DNA from 3 places in the Xenorhabdus sp. Sc-CR9 genome. Region 2 is predicted to be linked to each of the others. Evidence: riboswitches for the same ligand, from Rfam matches in the RefSeq annotation. Region 2 holds a riboswitch; each other region holds the start of a gene.

Region 1 (3,282 bases), on a different contig from region 2:
GTTCAATTGCGATACTTTCCAGCGATTGCAGCAGCAGGCGTGTTGCCATCGGCATATTGAAGAAAATATGAGCCAGCAAGATCCCTTGTAATCCATAAGGTGTAAAACGATATTCAATACCTAACCATTGGAAAATATTTGCCAACCAGCCTGTTTGACCATAAACGGTAAGGATACCAAACAAAGCGACCAAAACCGGCAGGATCAATGTCATTGCGCATAAGCGCAGAAAGAGAGCCTTACCGGGAAAATGGCGGCGGTAAAGTGATCTTGCAAGGAAAATGGCGGGGGTCACCGATAATACGGCGGATAAAAATGCTTGCCAGAAAGTGAATCGAATGACATGCCAGAGATAACGGTCATTCAAGAATTCCTGCCAATTACTTTCAGGCGCATTGAACCACAGCGCCCCAAATGCAGACAAGGCAACGATAATCAATAAACCGGAGGCAATGACCCCCGGTAATAACCAGCCTGCTATTAGCGGCTTACAGCGCTTTGCCATGTACGTATCCATTTTGTACGGTATTTTGCCACTTCATCTGCGTTGAATTGCAGAGAGTTCTCAGGAACAGGAAGTTGTTTGAAAACGTCAGGCAACGGAATATCAATCACAGGATACATCCATTGAGTTGTTGGAATGACTTGCTGAAATGCTGGAGAAATCATGAAATTCATGAATCTCTGTGCTAATTCAGGTTGCTTACTTGAGGCTAACTGGGCTGCTACTTCAATTTGTAAATAGTGGCCTTCCTTGAAGATAGCCGCTGCATAATTATCTTTTTTCTCTGAAATGATGTGATAACCCGGAGATGTGGTATAGCTCAGTACCATATCGCCCTCACCTTTCAGAAACAGGCCATAGGCTTCACTCCAGCCTTTCGTGACGGTGAGTGTCTTTTTGGCAACTTTTTGCCATTCCTGTGCCGCTTTGTCACCATAGAGATCTTGCATCCAGAGCAGGAACCCCAAGCCCGGAGTACTGGTGCGAGGGTCTTGGTAAATAATCTTCCAATTCTGGTGGTCATTGATTAATTCATCCATACTTTTGGGTGGATGAGGTAAGGTATTCTTGTTGTAAATAAAGGCGAAATAACCGTAATCATAAGGAATGAACGTATTATTATTCCATGAAATGGGTAATTTCAGTTTTGAAGTATCGATATGGCTTGGTGTGAACAATCCGGTTTGTTGAGCCGCTTGAATCAGATTGTTATCCAATCCCAGAACGATATCCGCTGATGTTTTTTTGCCTTCCATCCGCAAACGGTTCAGTAAGGAGACCCCATCTTCCAGAGCGATGAGTTTCAGTTCACAATTGCACCCTGTTTCAAAAGCTTTTTTAATGGCAGGCCCCGGTCCCCATTCAGAGGCAAATGAGTCATAAGTATACACTGTCAGCGTAGGCTTTACTTGAGCCGTCTGAGCAAAAACACTGGCAGAAATCGAGAGAGTACTAATGGCAATAAAGCGGGAAAATAATTTCTTAAACACTTTGCTCTCCTGTCGTTATTAACAATGGTTATTAGAAGATTGGCAAAGGATCTGAGAAGGAGCTAAATGAAAATTACTTATTTTAATCAATTATTAGCATCCCAAATCCCTACGCCGGTACTAACCGGTTCAGGTCCGACGGGTTTGTTCTCAGCAGCAATATTTTGCAACAACTGCACCCCGTTGAGATGGCCGTATTGTAGAGACTTCGGCCGGGTCTGCAAAGTCCAATCATAGAGGTTTACCGCTTGAGATGAGTGTGAAACAATTAGTTATCTTTTCAAATTCGTTTTATCGAGAGGTAGTCTGGTGATCGATGATGATGGCTACCGCCCGAATGTAGGAATTGTAATTTGTAATCGCCAAGGTCAGGTTCTATGGGCTCGCCGCTATGGACAGCATTCTTGGCAGTTTCCTCAGGGGGGGATAAATCCAGGGGAATCACCAGAGCAAGCAATGTATCGCGAGTTGTTTGAAGAAGTTGGTTTAAATCGCAGAGATGTCCGGGTTCTTGCCTCGACCCGGAGCTGGTTGCGTTACAAATTACCCAAGCGTTTGGTGCGTTGGGATACAAAGCCCGTCTGTATTGGGCAAAAGCAACGTTGGTTTTTATTACAGTTGTTGTGTAATGAAGCTGATATTAATGTGCAGCGCAGTAATACGCCGGAGTTTGATGGCTGGCGTTGGGTTAGTTACTGGTATCCTGTCCGGCAAGTGGTTTCTTTTAAACGGGATGTATATCGCCGCGTGATGAAAGAATTCTCTTCCATTGTGATGCCAATGCAGGAACCTGCTTCACAGCTCTATTCGCCTTATTTATATCGTCGCAGAAGAAATTAGGTAACAGTTTATGCTCATGCGCTTACGAGAAATTGTTGAAAAGGTTGCGATGGCAGCCAATTTATCTGAAGCGCTTGAGCTACTGGTCAATGAAACCTGTCTGGCAATGAATACGGATGTTTGCTCTATCTATCTGGCAGATCATCAACGTCAGTGTTATTACCTGATGGCAACCAGAGGGCTGAGAAAACCAAAAGGGCGTTCGGTCAGTTTAGCTTTCAATGAAGGTGTTGTGGGTGAAGTCGGGCGTTTGTCTGAATTAATTAATCTTTCTGATGTTCGTGACCATCCCAGTTTTAAATATATCCCCCAAGTGAAAGAAGAAAGTCTGCGGGCTTTTTTAGGTGTCCCGATTATTTATCGCCGCCAGTTGCAGGGGATATTGGTTGTTCAGCAACATGAACGGCGCCTGTTTGATGAAAGTGAAGAATCTTTCATGGTAACACTGGCAATGCAGCTTGCTGTTATTCTCGCTCAGGCGCAGGCAAAAGGGATATTTGGTCAGTACCGCCAGAGTCGTATTAAAGCACTGGCCATTTCCAATGGCATCGTCATGTCCCAAGGGTGGCAAGACCGCTCACAACCTTTGCTGGAGCAGGTATCTGAGGCATCAACCTTGGATTATCAATCTGAACGTCTGAGATTAATTCGTGCTCTGGAAGAATCAACTGCGGAGTGCCGTCGAATCAGCAAGCGTTTCACCTCTAGCTCGCAGAAAGAAAGTGCTGCCATTTTCGATCTCTATTCTCATTTATTAAATGACCCCCAACTCAAGCAAGATCTGTTTTATTCAGTTGATAATGGTTTTGTCGCTGAATGGGCAGTCAAAACTGTGATTGAAAAATACGCCGGGCAATTTGCCAGCCTGCAAGATCCCTACATGCGGGAGAGGGCATCTGATCTGCGTGCTCTTGGACAACGGGTATTGTTTCATCTGAATGATTCTTT
Region 2 (3,282 bases):
AAGGAGGGATCAAAGGAAGGTTATCGTAGCGATACCAGTCTGCGCTGATAAGTTCAACGGGATCAATTGTAATTTCACCACTATCATAATCGGCCAAAAATCCTACCATCAAGGAGTTCGGGAAAGGCCATGGTTGAGAAGCGACATATCGCAAGTTACGGATTTTAATTCCACTCTCTTCCATCACTTCGCGATGCACCGCTTCTTCCAACGTTTCACCGATTTCCACAAACCCAGCAAGCACAGTATGAATACCATTTCGGCTACGCTGGTGCTGTGCCAACAAAATATGGTCATCACGACGAATGCCAACAATAATACTGGGAGCAATTTGTGGGTAATAACATTCCTGACAGTGATTGCACAAACAGGCCCATTCATGTTGACTATGCTTCATTTCATGACCACAGTAACCACAATAATGATGTGAACGATAAAACTCAGCCAATTGCACAGCACGCCCTACCAATTGAAATAATTTGGTTTCCCGATCAACAAATAAGCGGTGAGAAGACATATCTGAAGCCATTTTATGGCGGATCAGCCACACTGTATCCCCCAACCATTCTCCGATGGGCTGCGCCATGTGGTTCTGCAATGACCATTCGCGGGCAGTCCCTGTTGGTAATTCCCCCTGTGGTAGCCAGACTTGATTCTCAAGACTGACAATCCACCAGCCCTGTTCTGTACCTGTCAATTTTTGCTGTATCATCATCTATTCCATCATGAGTTGTACGATTGTCTTCATGGCATTTTGTCCAAATTCAGCATACTCTTTTCATTATCTTCCGTCTGCAATCTGCTCTATTAGCCACCCTAATTAATACTCATTTATACTCTTCGTCTTTCAAGTGTCATTTTTGTTGACTGCTCTACAAATTGAAAATTTGCAGGTATACGATCCGAATTAAATAAATAAAAATACATTAAATTAAATTGAGGAATATCAACCATGTCACAGAGAATTGCCGTATTTGATTTAGATGAAACATTAATTTGCAAAGATTCCGGCCGGTTATGGACACAATATCTATGGGAGAAAAATATCATTACTGATCCCCGTTTTCTTGAGGCAGACCAGAAAATGATAGCTGACTACTGTGCAGGTAAGCTGGATATGCACAAATATCTGGCATTCAGCATGCAGGCACTGCACAAAATCTCCCAAGAACAAGTAGATATCTGGCTAACTGATTTTGTAGAAACAAAAATCAAACCACTCATCTATCCCGCAGCCCAAAAACAACTGGATACTTACCGGCAGCAAGACATTCCCATCATTATTATTTCCGCCACCGTCTCTTTCGTGGTAAAGAAAATTGCAGCTGCATTCGGTGTCCAAACCGTAATGGGGATCGATATGGTAATGGAAGAGGGTTGCTATACCGGTAATGTTCTGGGAACCCTCACTTTCCGCGAAGGAAAAGTCACCCGCTTGCAGCAATGGCTATCAGAACAGAATTTATCTCCGCAGCATATTTCATTCTACACAGACTCTATAAATGATTTACCAATGTGTTTATTTGCTGACGAAGTTTTTACCATCAATGCAGACCCTCGTTTGCAATTGGAAGCCGAAATTCACGGATGGACGCAATTGAACTGGACTTTAGAGTCATACTAAAAGGTTACAGTTAAAGGTTGTAGTTTTTATAATCCCCTTTATACTCTGGGGTGTTTTTCTTGTCGGAGTGCCTAGCGTTCAGCGTATACCACGATGGACACAGGCTGAGACCGTTTATTCGGGATCCGCAGAACCTGATCGGGCTAATACCCGCGAAGGGAACAAGAGTAATCACCTCGCTGATTATTACGTACACCTATGACAGCATCGTGTACAAACCATGTTCAGCTACAAACCATTACTCCCTGCGAGCTCCAGACAAGCAATTTTCTCAACTTAAGCCTGACCAGCAATGAGACAGGTGATAACACAGTCAGGAATTTGCTATGTCTAAGTCCAATAATACCGCTATTTCAAATACCATTATCCCAACAGCTGATATTTCGCCAAAACCCCATCAGGCAAGGCCGCGCAAGGCTCAACGAGATGCCGCACAGACGTTTATCAACACCGTTCAAGGGGTGGCTTTTCCCAATTCAAAACGTATTTATCTTGAAGGCTTACGCCCTGATATCCAAGTTCCGATGCGTGAGATCCAACTTTCCTCTACACTCACCGGCGGCACCAAAGAGAATCCCCAATTTGAGGAAAACGAACCAGTTCCGGTTTATGACACCTCAGGCCCTTATGGCGATCCTACTTCCGTACTGGATATACAAACGGGATTGCACAAAATCCGCCAATCGTGGATCGACGAACGCAATGATATTGAACCCGTTTCCACTCTTAGCTCCGACTTTACCCAACAACGCCTCGCAGACGCAGGGCTTGATCACCTGCGTTGTCGCCATCGCCCGCATCCGCTGAAAGCCAAGCAAGGAAAGCGCGTCACCCAATTGCACTATGCGCGCCAAGGCATCATCACACCAGAAATGGAATTTATCGCACTGCGCGAAAATATGGGGCGTGAACGCATTCACAGTGAAGTGCTCCGCCAACAACATCCGGGACAAAATTTCGGTGCCAATTTACCGGAAAACATCACACCAGAATTTGTTCGTCAGGAAGTGGCGGCTGGTCGCGCGATTATCCCCGCCAATATTAACCACCCAGAATCCGAGCCAATGATTATCGGCCGCAATTTCCTGGTTAAAGTAAATGCCAACATCGGTAACTCCTCCGTGACTTCGTCCATCGAAGAAGAGGTGGAAAAACTGATTTGGTCTACCCGCTGGGGCGCAGATACCGTGATGGATCTCTCCACCGGACGCTATATCCACGAAACCCGCGAATGGATACTGCGCAACAGTCCGGTTCCTATCGGCACTGTCCCGATTTATCAGGCACTGGAAAAAGTTAACGGAATAGCGGAAAACCTGACATGGGAAATGTTCCGCGACACTTTATTGGAGCAAGCCGAGCAAGGAGTTGATTATTTCACCATTCATGCCGGTGTATTGCTGCGCTATGTTCCAATGACCGCCAAACGGCTGACAGGCATTGTTTCCCGTGGTGGTTCCATCATGGCGAAATGGTGTCTTTCCCATCATCAGGAAAACTTCCTCTATACTCACTTTCGGGAAATCTGTGAACTCTGCGCCGCCTATGACGTTTCCCTTTCTTTGGGGGATGGACTGCGCCCTGGGTCAATTCAAGATGCCAACGACGAAGCACAATTTTCAGAACTGCACACGCTCGGCGAGCTGACCAAAATCGCA
Region 3 (3,282 bases), on a different contig from region 2:
TTCTTTGGAAGCTATTTGCTGATCAGCGGTAGTGGTGGCCCACAGGCAAGTGTCACCAATTTATGGCAGCAGGGCGGTTTTATGCCTAATGGGGTTTCCGGCTTGATCATGGCGATGGCGGTAATCATGTTTTCGTTTGGTGGATTAGAAACGGTAGGGATCACTGCGGCAGAGGCGGAAAATCCTGAGGAAAATATTCCAAAAGCAACCAATCAAGTCGTTTATCGAATCCTACTGTTTTACATCGGCTCACTGGCTATTCTGCTTTCACTTTATCCTTGGGGGAATGTAGTCGAAGGTGGTAGCCCATTTGTTTTGATTTTCCATGATCTGGATAGCTTTTGGGTGGCGAATGTCCTGAATATAGTTGTATTAACGGCAGCATTATCTGTTTATAACAGTGGCGTATATTGTAATAGTCGGATGCTTTATGGTTTGGCTAAACAAGGCAACGCGCCTCGCATTCTGACAAAAGTGAATAAACGTAGTGTACCTGTTTTATCTATTGGGTTATCAGCGTTGGCAACATCAATGGGTGTACTGATTAACTATGTTATACCGGGTAAAGCGTTTGAGTTGTTGATGGCATTGGTGGTAACAACGCTGGTTATTAACTGGATTATGATTTGTCTTGCCCATCTGAAATTCCGCGCAGCTAAGAATAAGGAAGGCACTAAGACAAAATTCCGGGCATTGTGGTACCCGTTTGGAAACTACCTGTGTTTAGCGTTTCTGGCGTTCATTCTTGTTATTATTCTGATGATGCCATCAATTAGTATTTCAGTTATTTTAATGCCATTCTGGATTGGTGTATTATGGCTGGGTTACTTAGTAGCCAAAGCAAAGAAAAAGGCTGCTTAATTCTTAATCTATTTCAGCGTATTTTCAGCCGGGTATTATGCCCGGCTGATTATTCTTATCAGTATTCCTCCATTTTTAACCTAATCCTAAAGGTATTATACGTTTTATCATAGCTTAGTGACTCATAAGTAAGAGATTTGTCATATTATTAAGGATAAATTAAAACCACTTGATATGAATTATTTCATAGAAATAGTGTCATTAGTAGAACATATGGAGTGGCCAAATGACAAACTTCAGACTTTATAAATCTTATAAAGTCGTTTATCCATATATAGAGTAAAGACAAAAACATTATTATTTAATAATATTTAATAAATGATAAACAAAAAAGTAGTCTGGTTATATGCAAGATGATTATATTTTATGTTAATCAAGAGTTGAATAGAATTAGTGATAACTTTATAGTTATCGAAAATGGATTCTGGACCGTGATAACTCTCTGTTCTACTCTGCAATAGGCGCAAAAAACAGCATTATATATTAGGTTAATTAAAGTTGTTTCTTTAGGTTAAAATTTTATTTTTGTATATATTCATATGGTTAGGTTGATTAAAAATTGTTGGATAATTTCAAATAAGAATAGATGTTAATATTTTCAAATATGTGCGTTGGCTCCAGCACCTGAAAAAAATGGCTTGCGATTATATAAAGAGTATGTGATAAAACACATGGGTAAACGGAGTACAGTTCTGTTAATAAATAACAGCAACGAATACTAGTTTGTTTATTTTCATGTCAATCGGCGAATTAAGTGATTCAAAGGAAATTTTTGAAATGGCAAAAATCACTGGTACTGTGAAGTGGTTCAACGAGTCTAAAGGTTTTGGTTTTATTACTCCAGCTGATGGTAGCAAAGATGTATTTGTACATTTTTCTGCAATTATGAAAGATGGATTTAAAACTTTATCTGAAGGCCAGCAAGTTGAGTTTGAAATACAGGATGGTCCTAAAGGCCCTGCTGCCGCAAACGTCACAACTTTATAGTAATAAATTTATTTTGGTTGGTGTTTAACTTCTGACTAAATATATTTATCGTTATTTTAGTTTCATTATCTGACGATAATCTATTGCAAATATCACTCTATTGGGATACTAATAGAGTGATTTTTATTTTGGCTCGGGGCGTTCTTGATTGAACTGAGAAGTACCCGTATTACCTGATCTGGATAATGCCAGCGTAGGGAAGTCATGGTATCTTTTATTTTGATACCCACTTTTCTTTTGCTGGTGAATAGGAGTCACCATCATGAGAATTAACTCACTAACTATCGCAGGGACTGATCCCAGCGGTGGTGCCGGCATTCAAGCTGATTTAAAAACCTTTTCCGCACTTGGCGCTTACGGTACAACGGTCATAACCGCATTGGTTGCCCAAAATACAAGAGGAGTCCAATCGGTTTATGATATTGATCCTCTCTTTGTTTCTGCCCAGTTAGAATCCGTATTTTCAGATGTTAAAATAGACAGTGCTAAAATTGGCATGTTATCCAATGCGGCCAATATCGCTGTAGTTGCAGAATCATTACGCCGTTACCCAGTTTCCCATATTGTATTGGATACTGTCATGGTGGCAAAGAGTGGTGATCCTTTGCTATTACCAGAAGCCATTGCGGCAATGATAGAGCAACTACTACCAATCGTTTCTTTGATCACTCCTAATTTGCCCGAAGCAGCAGCCATACTGAAATGCAATCCTGCGGAGACAGAAAAGGAGATGCTACAGCAGGGAAGAGAATTACTTTCAATGGGATGTCAAGCGGTTTTACTGAAAGGCGGCCATTTGAACAATGAAGAAAGCCCGGATTGGCTTTTTACCCGTGAAGGAGAGTGGCGTTTTACCGCGCCCAGAGTGAATACCCGACATACTCATGGTACCGGTTGTACACTTTCTGCGGCACTTGCTGCATTACGCCCACGTTATTCCGATTGGCAAAGCACTTTACCTTCTGCAAAAGCATACTTGCAAAATGCGCTGGCACAAGCAGATACTCTTGACGTTGGTCAGGGGATTGGTCCTGTGCATCATTTTCATCAATGGTGGTGAATTAGAGAGATAGGATTGTCATTGAATAATGGGGATACTGGTATCCCCATTGTGAAATATACCTATCTCCTGAAATCCATTGGGTACCAAAAGTTTGATTAGGCGATAGTAATATTCGTATCGAGATAGACATCCTGAACGGAGTGAATTAACTCAACACCTTCTTTCATTGATTTCTTGAACGCTTTGCGGCCAAGGATCAATCCCATTCCTCCAGCCCGTTTATTGATAACTGCTGTGCGAACTGAATCACTCAGATCGTTATCTCCGGAAGCACCACCAGAGTTGATTAATCCAGCACGCCCCATGTAACAGTTAGCCAGTTGATAGCGAACCAGATCAATCGGATGCTCAGTAGTCAAATTGCTATAGAC

What was found. Region 2 has a riboswitch for thiamine pyrophosphate ahead of thiC (phosphomethylpyrimidine synthase ThiC). Riboswitches for the same ligand answer to the same signal wherever they lie in the genome.
Region 1: it holds a riboswitch for thiamine pyrophosphate, as region 2 does, so the genes downstream of both, thiB (thiamine ABC transporter substrate binding subunit) here and thiC (phosphomethylpyrimidine synthase ThiC) in region 2, are expected to answer to the same signal.
Region 3: it holds a riboswitch for thiamine pyrophosphate, as region 2 does, so the genes downstream of both, thiD (bifunctional hydroxymethylpyrimidine kinase/phosphomethylpyrimidine kinase) here and thiC (phosphomethylpyrimidine synthase ThiC) in region 2, are expected to answer to the same signal.

What each region holds. Positions count from the first base shown of each region.
Region 1 is NZ_CAWQTY010000097.1:7,740-11,021, reverse strand. It holds gene thiP (thiamine/thiamine pyrophosphate ABC transporter permease ThiP) at 1-505, opposite strand, end outside; gene thiB (thiamine ABC transporter substrate binding subunit) at 481-1,494, opposite strand; TPP riboswitch at 1,583-1,687, opposite strand; gene rppH (RNA pyrophosphohydrolase) at 1,804-2,334, shown strand; gene ptsP (phosphoenolpyruvate--protein phosphotransferase) at 2,345-3,282, shown strand, end outside.
Region 2 is NZ_CAWQTY010000159.1:40,272-43,553, reverse strand. It holds gene nudC (NAD(+) diphosphatase) at 1-712, opposite strand, end outside; gene AACQ81_RS07245 (HAD family hydrolase) at 953-1,624, shown strand; TPP riboswitch at 1,678-1,802, shown strand; gene thiC (phosphomethylpyrimidine synthase ThiC) at 1,951-3,282, shown strand, end outside.
Region 3 is NZ_CAWQTY010000109.1:84,210-87,491, reverse strand. It holds gene AACQ81_RS05390 (amino acid permease) at 1-861, shown strand, start outside; gene cspE (transcription antiterminator/RNA stability regulator CspE) at 1,639-1,848, shown strand; TPP riboswitch at 1,973-2,065, shown strand; gene thiD (bifunctional hydroxymethylpyrimidine kinase/phosphomethylpyrimidine kinase) at 2,108-2,908, shown strand; gene fbaB (class I fructose-bisphosphate aldolase) at 3,007-3,282, opposite strand, start outside.